Candidatus Palibaumannia cicadellinicola: one gene and its partner. Each later gene encodes a partner of the first gene's protein in a complex. Links are inferred from orthologs where the notes say so. Each region holds a gene or a part of one and is shown on either strand. Other genes may lie near its edges.

Region 1 (9,984 bases):
TATAACTTCTTTTTTATGTGGTATCGCGCAAAAGCTGACACAGCTTGTCATTTACCGTGCCTTGCAGGGCTTCTTTGCTGGACCACTTTACCCTATTTCTCAGACGCTATTATTATCTCTTTATCCCGCAGTAAAGCGAGGAATGGCGTTATCACTACTAGCTATGGTAACCGTAGTCGCACCTATTATCGGGCCATTAGCAGGAGGGTGGATCACTGATAGTTACTCCTGGTCTTGGATTTTCTTTATCAATGTACCAACCGGTATCTTTGCTATAATTGTAGTTTTTATACAACTCAAAAGTAGACCTGAAGATACTTCATATCAACCTATTGATTATGTTGGTTTGTTATTATTAGTATTGGGAGTAACAATATTACAAGTAGTACTAGATAAAGGTAATAATCTTGATTGGTTTGAATCAGTTTTTGTCACTCTTGGTGTTTTAATTGCGGTTTTATTGTTAATCGCATTGGTACTATGGGAACTGACTCACCAGTATCCTATAATTAATTTTCGTTTATTTAAACATCATAACTTTTTAGTAGGTACACTAACGCTAATATTAGGCTATTCTGGATTTTTTAGTCTTAACTTAATTTTACCACAATGGTTACAAAATCAGCTGAATTATACTCCTCTTTGGGCCGGATTAGCAACAGCACCTATTGGTATTGTTCCAGTTTTTATATCACCACTAGTTGGACGTTATGGACAAAAATTAGACCTCAGGTTATTAGCCGGTTGTGCATTTTTAGTAATCGGACTTTCCTGTTTTATGCGATCTAATTTTAATATTCAGGTAGATTATTATCATATTGCTATGATCCAGTGTTTTATGGGTATCGGAGTTGCGCTATTTTTTATGCCTATAACTAATATTTTATTATCTAGTTTACCACAGACAGATATCGCAGATGGTTCTGGTCTCGCAACTTTTCTACGTGTACTAGGAAGTAGCTTTGCTGCTTCCCTTACTAACTGGTTTTGGCAGCAACGAAATATTTTCCATCATGCACAGTTAACCGAGAATATTACTTCCGACAATCCTACAATACAGTTTTATATCGAGCAGCTAGACGGTAGTAGACAGATAATCATGGCACAGTTAGAACAAATGATCGAAGTACAGTCGGCCATGCTTTCTACTATAGAATATTTTACCCTACTAGGATGGATATTTTTGTTGCTTATTATAATTATTATTTTTGCGAAACCACCATTTATTTATATAGATAGTGGCAAATAAGAAATACTTCAAACTAATTGTAATGTCAATTTAAATTTGAGTACACTGGAAGTGTAGGTCGTGCAGGATTCGAACCTGCGACCAATTGATTAAAAGTCAACTGCTCTACCAACTGAGCTAACGACCCATTTTTTTATTAATGTGGTAGGTGATGACGGGTTCGAACCGCCGACCCCCTCCTTGTAAGGGAGGTGCTCTCCCAACTGAGCTAATCACCCATAGCTACTAGCAATGTATACTGACATTATAAGAAACGACTAAGATGAGTCAACGATTTTTATCAGGATAATTTTATTTGTCTTAAAATAATCTAATGAAATTATAGTAAACAAAAAGTTTGTTTTATTCAATATTCGAATATTCAATATATCAATAATATATAAATAAGGCTATGTGATTGATGAAAATCAAAACACGTTTTGCGCCTAGTCCAACAGGTTTTCTTCATATTGGTGGTGCGCGTACTGCATTCTATTCTTGGTTATTTGCACGTCATCATGGTGGTGAATTTATCTTACGCATAGAAGATACCGACCTAGAGCGTTCAACACCGCAGGCGATTAACGCAATCATTGATAGCATGAAGTGGCTAAAAATAGACTGGGATCATGGCCCCTACTTCCAAACTAAACACTTTGCTCGCTATAACTATATTATTAATCATATGCTAAAAAACGGTTCGGCATATAAATGTTATTGCTCAGAAAAGAGACTAGAAGAGTTACGCCAAAATCAAATGATTAATGGTAAAAAACCACGTTACGACGGACGGTGTCGTAATAGTTATGAAAATCATTTGTCTAATGATCCTTACGTAGTACGTTTTCGTAATCCGCAAGAAGGTTCTGTTATATTTAACGATTTAATTCGTGGGACTATTCAATATAGTAATACAGAATTAGATGATCTTATTATTAGGCGTACCGAAGGTACGCCTACCTATAATTTTTGCGTTGTAGTCGATGATTTAGACATGAAAATAACTCACGTCATTCGTGGTGAAGATCATATTAATAATACACCACGCCAAATTAATATCCTAAAAGCTTTAGGTGCACCGATACCAAAGTATGCTCATGTATCAATGATTATGGGTTATGATGGCAAAAATCTTTCTAAACGGCATGGGGCAGTAGGAGTAATGCAGTACCGCGATGATGGTTTTCTCCCTGAAGCCTTACTGAATTATTTAGTTCGCCTAGGTTGGTCTTATGGAAATCAAGAAATTTTTTCCTTAGATGAAATGAAGAAACTCTTTAATCTCGAAGCGATCAGCAAATCAGCTAGCTCATTTGATAGTAAAAAGTTATTGTGGTATAATCATGTTTATATAAAAAATTTACCTATAGACTATATAACAAAAAATTTATTTTGGCATATGAAGCATCAGGGTATCGATATGTCTATCGGTCCTCCACTAACTGACTTAGTGAAACTTTTTCGTGAACGTTGTAAAACTCTCAAAGAAATGGCGAGTAATTGCTATTATTTTTACCAAGATTTTAGAGAGTTTGAAACTAAAGCAGCAAAAACTTATTTATTGCCAGAAGCAACGAAGCCACTACAGATAGTGCGAGAGAAGCTCTCATCTTTAAATAATTGGACAAAAGAATCAGTGCATGACGTTATTAAGCAAACAGCTGATGAATTACAAGTGAAAATCGAAAAAGTTAGTATGCCATTACGAGTTGCAGTAACTGGTACTAGTCAGTCACCTACTATAGACATGACTATTTTAGCTATAGGTAAATTACGTTCGTTAAAACGTATTAATATGGCACTAAATTTTATTGCGAAATATCCCATATAGCTAATAGCTTTTAGTAATTGACATATTGTAGTATAATATATATTATATGATAAAATCTTATGGTAAAGCCTAAAGTTAGGGGCTATAGCTCAGATGGAAGAGTACTTGCATGGCATGCAAGAGGTCAGCGGTTCAATTCCGCTTAGCTCCACCATAAAATTTTATCTCTAAACTTTACTTTGACATATAATATTACAGCAACCACTATATTTTTTAGCACAGTTTGGACATTGAATAAAGAGAATATGGCAGTCCTGGTTACGACAATTTGTATGACGATCACAATAATCTTGACATTGATTACAATGTGCAATTACTTCAGACGTAATTCGTTCACCTAAACGTTCGTCAAAAACAAAATTTTTTCCAATAAATTTTAGAGGTAATCCTAGCTTTCTAGCACGATTAGTATACTCAATAATTCCACCTTCTATATGGTAAATATTCTTAAAACCATTATGTAACATCCAGGCACTAGCTTTTTCGCAGCGTATACCACCAGTACAATACATCACAATACTTTTATTTTTATTATCTTGTAACATATTGACAACCATTAATAGCTGCTCGCGGAAGGTATGAGATGGTATCTTAAGAGCCTGCTTAAAATGGCCAACTTCATATTCATAGTGATTACGCATATCTACAAAAAGCACCTCAGGATTTTCTGCCATGAGGTTTACTTCTTCAGCTTTTAAATAATGTCCAACGTTTAAATGATTAAAATTAGGATCTTGAATCCCGTCTGCGACAATCCGCGACCGTACTTTCATGCGTAGAACCCAGAAAGATTGGCAGTCGTTATCTAGTGATATATTAAGCCGTAATTTATCTAACTGTGGGTTAGTAGTATATAGTACTGTACGAAAAGTCTCAAAATAACTTTTGGGTACACTAATTTGCCCATTAATGCCTTCAGCAGCGATATAAATGCGGCCAAAAATATCTAAATTATTTAGTTTACGATAAAGAGAATCACGAAAACTATGAGGATCTGAGATAACAAAATATTTATAAAAAGAAACCGTAGTACGCGGTTCTGTTTCAGCCAGCATACGTGTACGTAATACTTTGCGAGAAACTCTGTTATGTAAAACTTCCATGAGTAATTTTTCTCTTATATCTCTTGATTAGCAATAAAAAGTAAATAACTTCACCGATACTATTGACATGAGTGATTTTATCATATTGTTTGTTAGGAATAGTTACACGTAGATCTTTATTATTAGCACCGTAGGAAATATGATTTCATGATACAACCATACCTAATGAATTTACCTTACCAGCCTCATGCAGTGCTAGATATTTTTACACCACTCTCTACTCAACCTTGGTCTATGTTACTACACTCTAGTGACAGCAACCATTCAGATAGTTGTTTTGATATTATCGTTGCTAAGCCTGTAGTTACGTTGGTGACTAAAAACGGTATTACTGAAATATGTAGGGGCACAGACTGCAAATTTAGTGATATAGATCCTTTTATTCTGGTAAAGCAACAATTAGAACAAATGAATATCATTACCAAAACGAATAAGCAGTTACCTTTTCAGGGCGGAGCTCTAGGTTTATTTGGCTATGATCTCGCACGGTATATTGAAAATCTACCAAATTTAGCAGAACGTGATTTACATCTACCAGATATGGCAGTCGGTCTTTACGACTGGGCAATTATTGCAGATCATCATAGGCGTAAATTAACACTTGTTAGTCATAAAGATCCTCAAACAATTTTAGCTAATTTAGTTGATACAGCACCACAACCTACTGCTATGTTTCGTCTTCATACACAATGGGAATCTAATATGACTCGTGCCGATTATGGAAAAAAATTTCGTCAGATACAACAACATCTACAAGCTGGAGACTGTTATCAAGTTTGCCTTTCCCAAAGATTCAGCGCTACTTGTAGCGGTGATGAATGGTCTGCTTTCCGATATTTAGTAACATATAACCGCGCACCTTTTTCAGCTTTTATTCGTCTTCCGGAGCAAGCGACTGTACTAAGCTTATCTCCAGAGCTATTTTTGAGATTACGCGGTAACGTAATTGAATCTCGTCCAATTAAAGGTACACTACCTCGTATTATGAATTCATCTAGCCCTACCTGCAGCAGGGATAAATTAGAGAGGATACGTTTAGCAACGTCAGCTAAGGATTGTGCTGAAAATCTTATGATTGTTGATTTATTACGTAATGATATAGGTCGAGTGGCTCTACCAGGCAGTGTACGGGTACCATCACTTTTTGCAATCGAGACTTTTCCAGCAGTATACCATATGGTTAGCACTATTACGGCAAAATTATCCCCACATCACTCTGCCTGTGATTTATTACGTGCGTGCTTTCCTGGGGGATCGATTATAGGAGCACCTAAAGTACGAGCGATGAAAATTATTGAGCAACTAGAACCACATTGCCGCAACGCCTGGTGCGGCAGTATCGGTTATTTCAGTTATTGTGGAACAATGGATATGAATATTGCTATTAGAACCTTGATCATTGATCAAAATCAGATCTACTGTTCAGTTGGCGGTGGTATTGTCGCCGATAGTAACGAAGAAGCTGAATATAAAGAGACCCTGGCAAAAGCAGCAACATTGCTACCATTACTAGAACGATTTAATAGATAATAATCAGATGTTAGCAAGTATTATGTACTTTAAATATTTCGAACATATATTAGATATAATCTTAAATTAACATTTACTACTTGAGTTAAATAATAATACTAAATTTCATGCTAATTTTTGAGTATTTGGTGAAATACGTTCAATCCATACCTGTTCAATACGATATTCTATCATTTGTCTAATGGTAAAACGCCACTGATGAATAATAAGTACTTCACCTTCCACTGGCATATGATTACATTGAGACATTAATAGTCCAGCTAAAGATGTAATCTTACTATGATGACGTACAAGATTTTGGGTGTTTAAAACATTCTGCAAAGTAGAAATATTTGTGCTACCTTTCGCCAGCCATCCCTCATTACTAATTTTAATATCTAATGTATCTTCTAAATCTTCAGAAGTCAATTTACCAGTAATTGCTTCTAGTATATCTAGCGGTGTTATTAAACCCTGAATCACACCTAACTCATTTGAAACTATTACTAAGCTTCCTTTAGCACGGCGTAGCTCTGTTAAACAGTTTAAAACATCTAGAGTATCTAGTACGACAATAGCAGGATTTACTACCTCGTAAGCCTTCATATGTTCGCCATCTGCGATAGCGCTCATACAATCTTTGGTGTGCACTATGCCTATCAAATGATCTAATTTTCCATAACAAAGAGGCAGCATATTATGCTGCGTATTCATAAGCTTAATTTGTAGTTCCTCAATCGGTAGCTTACTATTTAACCAGGAAATTTGATTCCGTGGAGTCATAATACTACGTAGGTTTCTTGAGGCCAACGATAAAACATTAGTGATCATACAATATTCGGTTTCAGCAAAATTTGCTGACTGGAGTGAGGAAACAAAATTCTCTTCATTAACTGATGGTTGAGACTGAGTTCTTCCACCCATTAGTAGCATAATAGCCTCTGACGTACGATCACGCAAAGGTTTGCTAGACTGATGTTTCATCAAATTACGCCAAGCTATCTGATTCAAAATCTCAATCAGAATTGAGAAACCAATCGCAGTGTATAGGTATTTTTTATTCACATGAACGCCTAATCCTTCTGCAATCAAGCTGACACTGATCATTAATAAAAAGCTTAAACAAAGCACGACTACAGTATGATTAGTATTAACAAAATGTGTTAAAAATTTAGAAACTAATATCATTATAGCCATAGCAATTACTACCGCAGTAATAGTCACAGTAAGATTATTAACTATACCTACGGCTGTCATAACTGAATCTAGGGAAAAAACAGCATCAAGAGCTACAATCTGTACTACAATAGTACAAAAACTAGCATAACCGCGGCTAGCATTGCTATGCTGTTCTTTATTTTCTAAACGTTCGTGTAGTTCCGTAGTAGCTTTAAATAATAAAAAAAAACCACCTAGTAGCAAAATTAGATCGCGACCGGAAAAAGATAAGGACATTATACGGAATAAAGGCCACGTAAGGGTAACAATCCATGATATAAAAGAAAGCAGCACTAGACGAATTACTAGTGCTAAAACAAGCCCAATAATACGGGCACTATCTCGTTTTTTAGGCGATAATTTATCTGCAAGAACAGCTACAAAAACAAGATTATCGATACCTAAAATTATTTCTAGCATTACTAGGGTCAGTAATCCCACCCAAATTGAGGGGTCTATTAGCAATTCTATCACGGGAAAGACTCCATTCCATAAACATAAGGTAGTCCAGGCAATAAACTATTGCCGGAGGTTAGGTGAATCCGCATTTGTTGCTAACAAGCAGAAACTATCCGCTAGCTAAGTAGCTAAGAAGCAAATTATTTTGATAAGTGGGATCGAACATTACGACACAACATATCCAGCGCATGATGCTAGTTAGATAATATCATTTAATTTTTGCTGATCGAAATGATCAATTAGTTATTGATAGCTCATAGTAAAAATATGTGTTTATTATAAAAAACAAAGTTTGTCTTTATTGGAAAGAGTAGGTGGCATAAAGAACCTTTTTTCGTGTTAACTACTAATTATTCTGTTATCTACACTATAATTGATATGTTTGCTACGATCTTAGTAATTAAATAACTGATCGTTGTCACAATTTTTGTTATTTTCATACTTAACTTAATTTAAGTTTACTTTATAATAGTATAAATTCATAACTATTTTGGATAAATCTAGTAAATTTATCTATGTGATAAACTTTAGCTAATCATATCATTTGTTTGCAGTATAAGTGAGACTAATCAAAAGTTATAGCTTTTAACTCATAACTGACTAACCGTAAAACGTATATAATCAATCCATATTGTTAACAGAAGGAGGTATTTGTGAGTATTGCTATCATTATTGGCACTCACGGGTCAGCGGCTGAGGAATTACTGAAAACTGCAGAAATGATTTTGGGTGAACAAAAAAATGTCGCTTGGATAGATTTTTATCCTGGAGAAAATACTGACACCTTGATTGAAAAATATAGTGCTAGACTAGAAAATATGGATACTACTACTGGAGTATTATTTTTAGTTGATACCTGGGGAGGTAGTCCCTTTAATGCTGCAAGTAAGATAGTTATGAATAGTAAGCAGGATCACTATGAAGTCGTGTCTGGCGTGAATATTCCTATGCTAACTGAAATATTTATGGCACGCGACGACAATTTATTATTCCAGGAATTAGTTAAAATTGCTGTTGAAACCGGTCGTTTCGGTGTTAAAGCGCTAACAGCGGAGAAACTCACTGAGACAGTCAACCTTCATACTCAGAATCAGACAGTACCAGTAAAAGCTAAGTCTGGTGGTCATATGACTATTATTTTAGCTAGAATTGATGATCGTTTGATTCATGGACAAATAGTAACAAGATGGACTAAAGAGACGAATGTTAAACGCATTATTGTTGTCAATGATCAAGTAGCAGCAGATACTATGCGAAAAATACTTCTTACCCAAGTTGCTCCTCCAGGAGTGACAGCACATGTAGTAGATGTAGCTAAAGCTATTCGTGTGTATAACAATCCGAAATATGCTAACGATCGCGTAATGCTATTATTTACTAATCCAACCGATGTCTTACGCATGGTAGAAGGTGGAGTATCTCTCCCCACAATTAACATCGGTGGTATGGCGTTTTGTCATGGTAAAACTCAAATCAATAATGCCGTATCAGTAGATGATAAAGATATCACGGCATTTAAAAAACTAAATGAGTGCGGTATTAAACTAGAAGTTCGTCAAGTACCTTCAGATACTCCACTCAATATCATAGATTTAATTAACAAAAAACTAGGCAAATAAAAACCCCTACGCATGTCAGAGGAAAAGTGCAATGGAGATTACCACGCTTCAAATAATACTAATATTTATCGTGGGCTGTATTGCAGGCATAGAATCGATTCTTGACGAATTTCAGTTTCACCGACCACTATTAGCGTGCACCTTAATCGGTCTTGTTTTAGGAGATATGAAAACAGGTATTCTTGTTGGTGGTACGCTTGAAATGATCGCACTAGGCTGGATGAATGTTGGTGCTGCGGTAGCACCTGATACTGCCTTAGCAGCAATAATTGCTACCATCCTAGTGATTATAGGCAATCAAGAAATTAGTGCTAGTATTGCACTAGCTATTCCTATTGCAGCAGCTGGACAGGTACTGACGATTATCGTGCGTACTCTAACTATCGCATTTCAGCACGCAGCGGACAATGCGGCAGAACATGGTAACCTCAACGCTCTAAGTCGAATCCATATTTCAGCACTACTATTACAAGCAATACGTACTGCAATGCCAGTAGTTATTGTGGCGATATCAGTCAGTACCGAAATGATGCATTCTATACTCACTTCTATTCCAGAAGTAGTTACTAATGGCCTGAATATCGTCGGCGGTATGATTATGATCGTAGGTTATGCGATGGTTATTAATATGATGCGTACGAGTTATTTAATGCCATTTTTCTACTTAGGTTTTGTAACAGCAGCATTTACTAGCTTTAATATAATAGCGTTAGGTGTAATAGGCCTCATGATGGCGATTCTTTATATCCAGCTTCGTACGCAACGTACTAATGTTACCGGACATATAACATCGGCGCAAAATACTAACAATAATAATCTTGATAATGAATTAGATTAATTGAATTGGGTGAGAGTAATGAGAGATACGACAACCACTAGTACTAGCGAAACCAAAACAATAGATACAACAACGACTAGTGCTAGCCAAACCAAACTAACGCCTGGTGATATTCGCGCGGTGTTTCTTCGTTCTAATTTACTTCAAGCATCATGGAACTTCGAACGTATGCAAGCACT
Region 2 (9,999 bases), 430 kb from region 1 along the record:
CCCCGCCTATTACAGTGCCATTATAGGCAGCTATATTTAGCACAAGCACTGTTTCCCTTTCCCTATGAGGTGCCTGTGTAGTCTGAGTCTGCTGTGCGGAACACGAAGCATGGCTTTCCTGTTGAGTCTCATACGCTAACAAAGGTTCATCCGGCGGTATTAGTACGTCATAGTTAAATGAATCGTACTTAGTGTACGTGCACTCAAATGGTACGTCATTATCAAAATCTGGTTTATCTATATTTGTCTTATCAGATAGCTGCGTTTCACTATCACTACCATCCTGATATTTTTTTTTAGTTACTGAAGGATCGTGGAAAACTGCAGACTGCTCTTTACGACTAGTCCAAAAACCATGTAACAGCAGTACAATGATGGCCATTCCACCCATAATAATTAATATTAGACGCAAATTTTGTATCATTACTATCTCAGCTATTTGAGTTCATTTGATATTACCTACCAAACTGGCAAAACATTTATTCTTTTAAACTGTATTTCTCCGTGCCGACAAGTACAAGTCTTATAGTACAAAGTATTTCTAAGTTGATGGTAAAATACCAACATAGCAAATTCTATTTTGAAAACTTATTTCTTAATAACATATCGATAGATGATTATTTTACTTTTACCGATATACTGAAAGAGTATACTTATACTTAAATTATTCCTCTAATCTGTACTATAGGACTGGCCATGAGCAAAATTTACGAAGACAATTCGCTGACAATCGGCCATACCCCGCTTGTCCGTTTAAACCGTATTGGCAATGGCCGTATTCTAGCAAAAGTGGAATATCGTAATCCAAGTGGCAGCATTAAGTGCCGCATTGGTGCTAATATGATCTGGGATGCAGAGAAACGTGGCGTGCTAAAACCAGGTATAGAACTAGTAGAACCTACTAGCGGTAATACAGGTATTGCATTAGCCTATGTAGCGGCTGCACGTAGATATAAGCTAACTCTTACTATGCCAGAAACCATGAGTATTGAGCGGCGCAAACTACTGAAAGCCCTAGGAGCGAACTTAGTGCTGACTAATGGACAAAAAGGGATGAAGGGCGCTATTGCTAAAGCAGAAGAGATTGTTCTCACTAATCCAAAACGTTACCTTATGCTACAGCAGTTTAGTAATCCTGCTAACCCTGAGATTCATGAGCATACCACCGGCCCTGAAATATGGGAGGACACTGATGGAGAAGTGGATATTTTTATTGCTGGTGTTGGCACAGGCGGTACTCTAACTGGTGTCGGCCGTTATCTTAAGCGCCGCACCCAGAACCATAATGTGATCACAGTTGCGGTAGAACCTAGCGATTCGCCGGTGATCAGCCAGGCACTAGCTGGAGAAGTTATTACACCGGGACCACATAAAATTCAGGGTATTGGTGCCGGTTTCATTCCAGAAAACTTAGATCTAAGTATTATTGATCGTGTTGAAAAAATTACTAATGAAAAAGCAATCCATACCGCACGACGTTTAATGGAAGAGGAAGGCATCCTAGCTGGTATTTCTTCTGGTGCTGCGGTAGCTGCCGCGCTGAAATTACAAGAAGAAAAAACTTTATTTAATAAAAATATAGTTGTTATCTTGCCTTCTTCCGGTGAACGTTACCTCAGTACAGCTCTATTCGCAGATCTTTTCACAGCAACAGAATTACAATGAAATTTACCATAGCTTAATGAAAAGCACCCTACTGGGTGCTTTTTTGTAGTTAATATGCATGAAGCAATTATTATCTGCATATTGTAGTTTGTTATAAATGATATTTGAAATTATTTATCATAGCGTAGCGACTGTAGGACTAGTTCTTAATTATAATATAAGCTAAAGTAAACCTTTTAGGTTAAACTTTAGCACCATGAGACTGATATAATCTAATGAGTTGGGGAAACAAAATGTACCAACAAACAGTGATAATTACCGCTCCCAACGGTTTACATACTAGGCCAGCAACCCAGTTTGTCAAAAAAGCTAAAGGTTTTAATTCTGAAATTACCATCACCTCTAATGGTAAAAGCGTTAGTGCTAAAAGCTTGTTTAAACTGCAAACCCTCGGTCTTACGCATGGTACTATGATCACTATTGCCGCGAAAGGTGAAGACGAAAAGACAGCAGTAGAACATTTAGTCAAACTAATGGCAGAGCTTGTGTAATACATATAAAGGCACGTTATTTTTAGTTAACATATGTCACGAATAAGGTAGGGTTATGATTTCAGGCATATTAGCATCACCGGGCATTGCCTTTGGTAAAGCGCTACTCTTAAAAGAAGATAATATTGTCATCAACCGGAAAAACATTACTACCCCCCAGGTTGAACAAGAAGTCGAACGTTTTATCGCTGGACGCACCAAAGCGTCCGCACAGTTGGAAGCCATTAAAAAGAAAGCAGGTGCAACTTTCGGTAAAGAAAAAGAAGCTATATTAGAAGGACAAATTGCATTATTAGAAGACGAAGAATTTGAGCAGGACATCATAGTTCTGATTAAAGAAGATCTCGTAAGCGCCGATGCTGCTGTTTACTCTGTCATTGAGACTCAGGCTCAAGCACTAGAAAAACTTGACGACGAATATCTTAAAGAACGTGTCACTGATGTGCGTGACGTTGGTAAACGCCTGCTACGCAATATTCTTAGCATGCCTATCATTGATTTGAGTGCCATTAACGAAGAAGTAGTGCTAGTAGCTGTCGATCTGACACCATCCGAGACCGCGCAGCTGAATCTGGATAAAGTGCTAGGTTTTGTTACTAATCTAGGTGGTCAGACATCGCATACCTCTATTATGGCTCGCTCACTAGAATTGCCGGCAATAGTAGGTACCAGCAATGTGACAACAATAGTGAATAATGGTGACTACCTGATTATCGATGCAATTAACAACCATCTTTATATTAACCCAGCGCCGGTAATAGTAGAAAAACTAAAAAAGCTGCAAAGTCAGTATGTTGCTGAAAAAAACGAGCTAGCTAAGATTAAAGAACTACCAGCAATTACTATCGACGGGCACCAAGTAGAACTTTGCGCTAACATTGGTACTATACGTGAAATAGCCAGTGCGGAGCGTAATGGTGCAGAAGGTATCGGTCTTTATCGTACTGAATTTTTATTTATGAACCGCGATTCCCTGCCAAGCGAAGAAGAGCAATTTCAGGTCTATAAAAATATAGTAAAGTCGATGCCTACCGGTTGGGTTATAGCACGAACTCTAGATATAGGTGGTGACAAAGACCTCCCTTATATGCATCTACCGAAAGAAGACAACCCATTCCTAGGCTGGCGAGCGATCCGTATTGGCCTCGATCGTAAGGAAATATTACATACTCAGCTGCGCGCTATTCTTCGAGCGTCGGCATTTGGAAAACTACGTATCATGTATCCGATGATTATTTCAGTGGAAGAAGTACGTATCCTGAAGCTTGAATTAGATGTGCTAAAGGAGCAATTGCATAAAGAGCATCATAAGTTTGACAAAGATATTAAAGTTGGCGTTATGGTAGAAACACCGGCTGCAGCCGTGATAGCTAGTCATCTATCCAAGGAAGTAGACTTCTTTAGTATTGGAACAAACGATTTGACACAGTATACTCTTGCAGTCGATCGGGGTAATAAGTTAATTTCTCATCTTTATAATCCTATGTCTCCGGCTGTATTAATGTTAATTAAGCAAGTTATCGACGCATCTCATGCCGAAGGAAAATGGACTGGTATGTGTGGCGAGCTAGCAGGAGATGAACGTGCTACATTATTGTTATTAGGTATGGGACTAGATGAATTCAGTATGAGTGCAATTTCTCTCCCGCGTATAAAAAAAATTATTCGTAACACAACTTTTATTAATGCAAAATTATTAGCAGAAGAAGCACTAGCTCAACCAACCGCCGAAGATGTAATTAATCTAGTCAATAAGTTTATCAATAAGTTTATTAACTAAAAAGAGATGGGAAATAGTTACTCCTAAGTCAGGGTAAGAGATCTTCTGACGGAAGAAGAAACATTGAAGTGATTTTCAACGATAATATTATCAGTAATCCTGACGTTAGGTAACATTAAGTAAGTATGTGTATTAGCTCAGAGCAATCTACTTCAACTTGGGATAATGATTTGGTCGAAACATACCTTTGCTAGCTTACCTGTTGTTATTCCATGATACGTATAACACATTAACCGCCTGCGAGGTCCAATATGTCTTGTCCAGTTCTAGAACTCACGCAGCAGTTAATGATGTCTCCATCACTTAGCAATCAGGAGACCGGAGGCCAAGCTATCATAATTGCACGTCTACAGGCACTTGGCTTTACCATCGAACCTATGGTTTTCGATAACACCATAAATTTTTGGTCCTGGCGCGGTAATGGTCGTACGTTGGCCTTCTCCGGGCACACAGAAGTAGTGCCTAGTTATGGTGAGCAAAGCTGGGATAAGGAGAATCCACAGTTTAAACCAGCGCTACGTGATGGTATGCTATATGGCCGTGGCGCGGTAGATATGAAAGGCTCACTAGCAGCTATGGTCGTAGCCGCCGAGCGCTTTGTCAAACAACATCCGCACCATGAGGGCCGTCTAGCATTTCTGATAACTTCTGATGAAGAAGCGAGCGCACACAATGGAATAGGAACGGTTAAGGTAGTTGATACTCTGAGAGCTCGTAATGAACGGCTAGATTATTGTTTAGTAGGTGAACCTTCTAGCAAACGTCAGGTAGGAGATGTTATCAAAAACGGACGATGTGGATCGCTCATCGCTAATATTGTGGTTAAGGGCGTGCAGGATAATATTAGTTATCAGCATCTCGCGGATAACCCGGTACACCGAGCTATAAAACTATTACAAACTCTGGTATCCACAGAATGGGATCAAGGTAATGCTTTCTTCCCACCTACTACAATGCAGATTGCGAACATTCATGCTGGTACTAGTAGTATCCATGCTATACCAAGTGAACTAATAGTACAGTTGCATTTTCTGTTTAGCACCGAATTAACTGATGAAATCATCCGGAAGCGGGTGGATGCTATATTGCAACAATACGGCCTATATTACCACATTGACTGGTGGCTTTCCGGCAACCCATTTCTCACTACTCATGGAGAACTTTTAGAAGCGGTAGTTCGAGCAGTACAGCAATATCAAGAGATAACCCCTAGGTTAGAAACTACTGGAGGAACCTCCTACGGTCCCTTTATCGCACGCATGGGCGCGCAGATAGTTGAGCTCGGCCCGGTGAGCACAACTATCCATAAGGAGTGCGTTAGCGCTGCTGATTTACAGCTGTTGAGCCGTATGTACCAACGTATTATGGAGCTGCTAATTTTATAAAGTCTATTCGATGGTAATTGATTATATTGTATATAATCAAAACTTAGTAATTAGTTAAAAGAAACGCCGATACGTCTAGCTACTTCCTCGTATGCTTCAATAACACCGCCTAAGCTTTGACGAAAAAGATCTTTATCCATTTTCTTTAATGTTTTCTTATCCCATAATCGGCTAACGTCTGGAGAAAACTCATCACCTAAAACAACTTCGTCATTAAACAACCCAAACTCTAACTTAAAGTCTACCAAAATAAGTCCAGCATCATCAAAAAAATTTTTTAGAATATGATTAGTCTGATAAGTTAACTCTTTCATCTTAGCAAAATGCACCTCGCTAACCCAACCGAAGGTTCTGCAGTATGAAGCGTTGATGATTGGATCATTCATGGAGTCGTTTTTTAAAAATAAATCGTACAATGGAGGATCGAGAATCTGACCCTCTTTTATGCCTAAACGTTTTACGATTGAACCAGCAGCTCGGTTACGTACAACAAACTCTACAGGAATCATCTTTAGCTTCTTAACCAAAGTTTCATGATGAGATAGTACTCGCTCTATCTGTGTTGGAATACCGGATCTCAATAATTTTTGCATAATAATATAATTAAACTGATTATTTATCATACCTTTGCGATCAAATTGCTTGAGATACTTACCATCTAGCATTGAGATATCATTGCGGAATTCTAGTATCACAAAATGTGGGTCATCGGTAGTATAGACAGTTTTTGCTTTGCCGCGATAAAACTCCGCTAACTTTTTCATCTTTGCATTGATTCCTATTGACTTAACTATTGATCCTATTCTCTAGTTAATCCGCTGTATTAAAATAGTATTTTAGGGGGTAATATATCTAACTTACCGTTTTTGTTACTCATAATTGATGGGAACATATCATATAGCAGCAGAGTATGCCAGCTACTGTTTTGGTATACGCTCCTAATAAATCCTCTACTGATCATCGGTAAAATAAATATATATTCCTTTCTCGCAAATAATAGCTCATGCAGTTAAAATGATTTAGTTCCCATTTTTAAGCCATAAATTATTTTGGTAAATAGCGTACTATGATTGACAAAACCGTCTTCAGCTATAAAGAGGCAGGTGTAGATATCGATGCCGGTAATGCATTAGTCAACTATATTCAAGGTGTCGTTAAACAAACTGAACGTCCGGAAGTAATGAGTAAGTTGGGTGGATTCGGTGCTTTATGCGCGTTACCGCAGAAGTACCATGAGCCTATTCTGGTATCTTGCATTGACGGTGTTGGTACGAAACTCCGTCTGGCTATTGATTTAAAGCGATACCACACTATCGGGATCGATTTAGTAGCAATGTGCGTAAATGATTTAGTAGTACAAGGCGCTGAGCCTTTATTCTTTCTAGACTATTATGCTACTGGAAAACTTAATATAGAAACGGCTATGGTGGTGATACATAGTATCGCCGAAGGTTGCAGACAATCTGGTTGTGCACTCGTAGGTGGCGAAACTGCAGAAATGCCGGGTATATATCACGGTGAAGACTACGATATCGCGGGCTTCTGCGTCGGAGTCGTGGAAAAAGATAACATAATCGACGGCAGCATGGTACAAGCTGGCGATTCACTTCTAGCGTTGGCATCTAGCGGACTACACTCTAATGGCTATTCACTAGTGCGAAAAATTATAGCATGTCACCAGATTGACGCTAACTCTACTAAGGTAGAAGGAAAATTACTGGTAGATTATCTACTAACTCCTACGCGTATTTATGTTAAAACGCTGCTATCATTGATCCAGCAAATTCAGGTAAATGCTATCGTACATCTTACTGGTGGTGGATTCTGGGAAAATATCCCGCGCGTTCTACCAGTGAATACTCGGGCGATAATTAATGAAAATAGCTGGGAATGGCCAGCTGTATTCCATTGGATACAGCAAACTGGTAATATCAGCCATAATGAAATGTACCATATTTTCAACTGCGGAGTTGGTATGATTATCATAGTTCCTTCTACTAACCAAAAACAGGCGCTAAAAATTCTATCTAGCTTCGGAGAAAAAGCCTGGGTACTCGGTGAAATTAAGCAAGCTAAAGCTAAAAGTGAAAAGAAAGTTATGATTATCTGATGAAACGGCTTGTAGTTTTAATATCAGGTGAAGGAAGTAATCTCCAGGCGCTAATTGAAGCCTGTCAGCAGAGAAAGCTACCAGCGCAAATTTCGGCGGTAGTTAGTAACAAAGCTAGTGCCTACGGTCTAGTGCGCGCGGCAGTTATGAATATTCATGTCCATACCCTAGAAATTGAAAACTTTACTGAAAGTGAAGCTTTCGATCACGCTCTGATAGATATTATTGATCAATATCAACCTGATGCAGTGGTATTAGCAGGATATATGCGTCTTTTATCGGTGGCATTTGTCACCCACTACGCAGATCGTTTGTTAAATATCCATCCCTCGCTCTTACCACGTTATCCAGGTCTACATACTCACCGTCAGGCACTCACAAATGGTGACATAGTGCACGGAACTTCGGTACATTTCGTAACCGATAAGCTAGATAGTGGGCCCGTTATCTTGCAGGCACGAGTGCCTATTTTACCCAACGACGACGAAATCACATTAGCACTACGGGTAAAAAATCAGGAACATGTAATTTATCCTATTGTTATTGGCTGGTTACTATCAGGCAGATTAGTACTGCGCGCTGGTGCCGCCTGGCTAGATAACGTTCAACTGCCACCTAGCGGTTACGCTCTCAACTATCCGATAGTTACCTACAGTGATTTTTAGTAACCCATTACACTAAATTTACTTGTTATCTAAATCACAAACTATTACTGCGCACTAAACCTACACTTGATTACGTCCTCCAGAACGCCAGAGGAATCTCCCTACTTACAGCAACTCAACCATACGGTATTACAGTAATGTTGACCCTTTTAGCTAAGCATATAGGGATTGCATTGCCGATAGATCATATCAATTAGATGATTCATGTCGTTAAAGTTAAACAATAGCGTAAATTTTCCTACTATGGTAGACCAAAAGAGATAAATGGAGTCAAAAGAATAATGAGTAATAAAAAGCGCTATATAGAAAAAGAATTAAGCTGGTTATCTTTTAATGAACGTATTTTACAGGAAGTCGCCGATCAGAGCAATTCATTAATAGAACGTATGCGGTTTCTTGGTATTTACTCTAGTAATCTTGATGAATTTTACCAAGTTAGATTCGCTAATCTAAAACGCAGTATTTTGAGAACAGAAGCAAAAGGTACATACGCAATCTCACGCTCTCTTATCAAAGAAATTCAGGATAAAGTTCTTCACGCAGAGCATCAATTTGACTATTTGTACAAAGAATTATTGTTAGAGATGGCGCGCCATCAAATTTTTTTGATCAACGAAAAGCAGCTATCGCTTAGTCAACAGAATTGGTTACGTAATTATTTTCAAAAAAACTTACTACAGCATATCAAACCTATCATTATCCAGCACAACACCAACCTTGTACAAATATTAAAAGAGAATTCAGCTTATTTGGTTGTTGAAATTATTCAAGGCATAACAGTTCGCTATGCACTGCTAGAAATTCCTTCGGACAAGATAACGCGATTTATTCAATTACCAGACCAATCATCGAAATTGCATCTAAAAATGATACTCTTAGACAATATCCTGCGCTATTGCCTAGACGATATTTTCGTAGTATTGTTTGATTATGATGCACTCAATGCTTACTCAATGAAAATTACTCGTGATGCTCAATGTGAGTTTTTGAAGAAAAAGAAAACTGAATGTAGCCTACTAGAATTAATGTCATCTAGACTAAAACAAAGATTGACGGCAGAGCCAGTATGCTTAGTTTATCAAAGAGATATGCCTAATACTATGGTGGAAATGCTAAAAAATAAACTAGGTATGTCTTCTTGTGACTCTTTGATTCCGGGCGGACGCTATCATAATTTTAAAGATTTTATTACTTTTCCCTATGTAGGTTATGCAGGTAAAGCAAGTTTAGTTAATAACGAGCAGCCACGCTTACGTAATGTACGGTTCGATCAGGGCCGCAACGCATTCGATGCTATCCGCGCACAGGATGTACTATTATACTTTCCTTATCATACTTTTAGCCATGTGCTGGAGCTTCTACGTCAAGCTTCTTTTGATCTAAACGTTTTATTAATAAAAATCAGCATCTATCGGGTGGCTCAAAACTCGCATATTATGGATACTATCATCCATGCAGCTCATAATGGTAAAAAAGTTACAGTCGTGGTAGAACTGCAGGCGCGTTTTGATGAAGAGGCAAATATTAACTGGGCTAAGCGGCTGACTCAAGCTGGCGTACACGTAGTTTTTTCAGTTCCTGGGCTTAAGATACACGCTAAGCTGTTTCTTATCTCCCGCCGTGAAGGCTCCGATGTTATATACTATGCATATATTGGTACTGGTAACTTTAATGAGGAAACTGCTAGGCTATATACTGACTATTCTCTACTGACCTCTGATGCACGAATTACCAAAGATGTACGGCGGGTTTTCAATTTTATTGAAAATCCTTATAGACCGGTAAATTTCGATTATCTTATAGTATCACCGCAAAACGCGCGGCAAAAACTTTATCAGACTATTGATAAAGAGATGGCTAATGCCCAAGCAGGCAGAATCGCAGGTATTACGCTTAAGGTGAA

Evidence for each region.
Region 2: the proteins of manX (region 1) and ptsH are in contact, whole or in part, in an NMR structure (PDB 1VRC), measured with the Escherichia coli proteins. The link is inferred for Candidatus Palibaumannia cicadellinicola from one-to-one orthologs.

The regions. Positions count from the first base shown.
Region 1 is NZ_CP008985.1:515,743-525,726, reverse strand. What follows is about bases 7,146-9,984. They hold manX (PTS mannose transporter subunit IIAB), read left to right. Parts: upstream 7,146-8,001; coding sequence 8,002-8,967; downstream 8,968-9,984. Other genes in these bases: IM45_RS02490 (PTS mannose transporter subunit IID), read left to right, coding at 9,824-9,984; IM45_RS02495 (PTS mannose/fructose/sorbose transporter subunit IIC), read left to right, coding at 8,999-9,805; IM45_RS02505 (TerC family protein), read right to left, coding at 7,146-7,360. Outside these bases: IM45_RS02540 (DHA2 family efflux MFS transporter permease subunit), read left to right, coding at 1-1,249; gltX (glutamate--tRNA ligase), read left to right, coding at 1,650-3,059; oxygen-dependent tRNA uridine(34) hydroxylase TrhO, read right to left, coding at 3,227-4,162; pabB (aminodeoxychorismate synthase component I), read left to right, coding at 4,310-5,692; more of IM45_RS02505, read right to left, coding at 5,798-7,145. UniProt on the Escherichia coli protein: The phosphoenolpyruvate-dependent sugar phosphotransferase system (sugar PTS), a major carbohydrate active transport system, catalyzes the phosphorylation of incoming sugar substrates concomitantly with their translocation across the cell membrane.
Region 2 is NZ_CP008985.1:89,566-99,564, forward strand. What follows is about bases 674-3,527. They hold ptsH (phosphocarrier protein Hpr), read left to right. Parts: upstream 674-1,898; coding sequence 1,899-2,156; downstream 2,157-3,527. Other genes in these bases: cysK (cysteine synthase A), read left to right, coding at 697-1,665; ptsI (phosphoenolpyruvate-protein phosphotransferase PtsI), read left to right, coding at 2,212-3,527. Also shown: cell division protein ZipA, read right to left, coding at 1-424; more of ptsI, read left to right, coding at 3,528-3,936; dapE (succinyl-diaminopimelate desuccinylase), read left to right, coding at 4,188-5,321; purC (phosphoribosylaminoimidazolesuccinocarboxamide synthase), read right to left, coding at 5,372-6,085; purM (phosphoribosylformylglycinamidine cyclo-ligase), read left to right, coding at 6,388-7,431; purN (phosphoribosylglycinamide formyltransferase), read left to right, coding at 7,431-8,096; ppk1 (polyphosphate kinase 1), read left to right, coding at 8,378-9,999.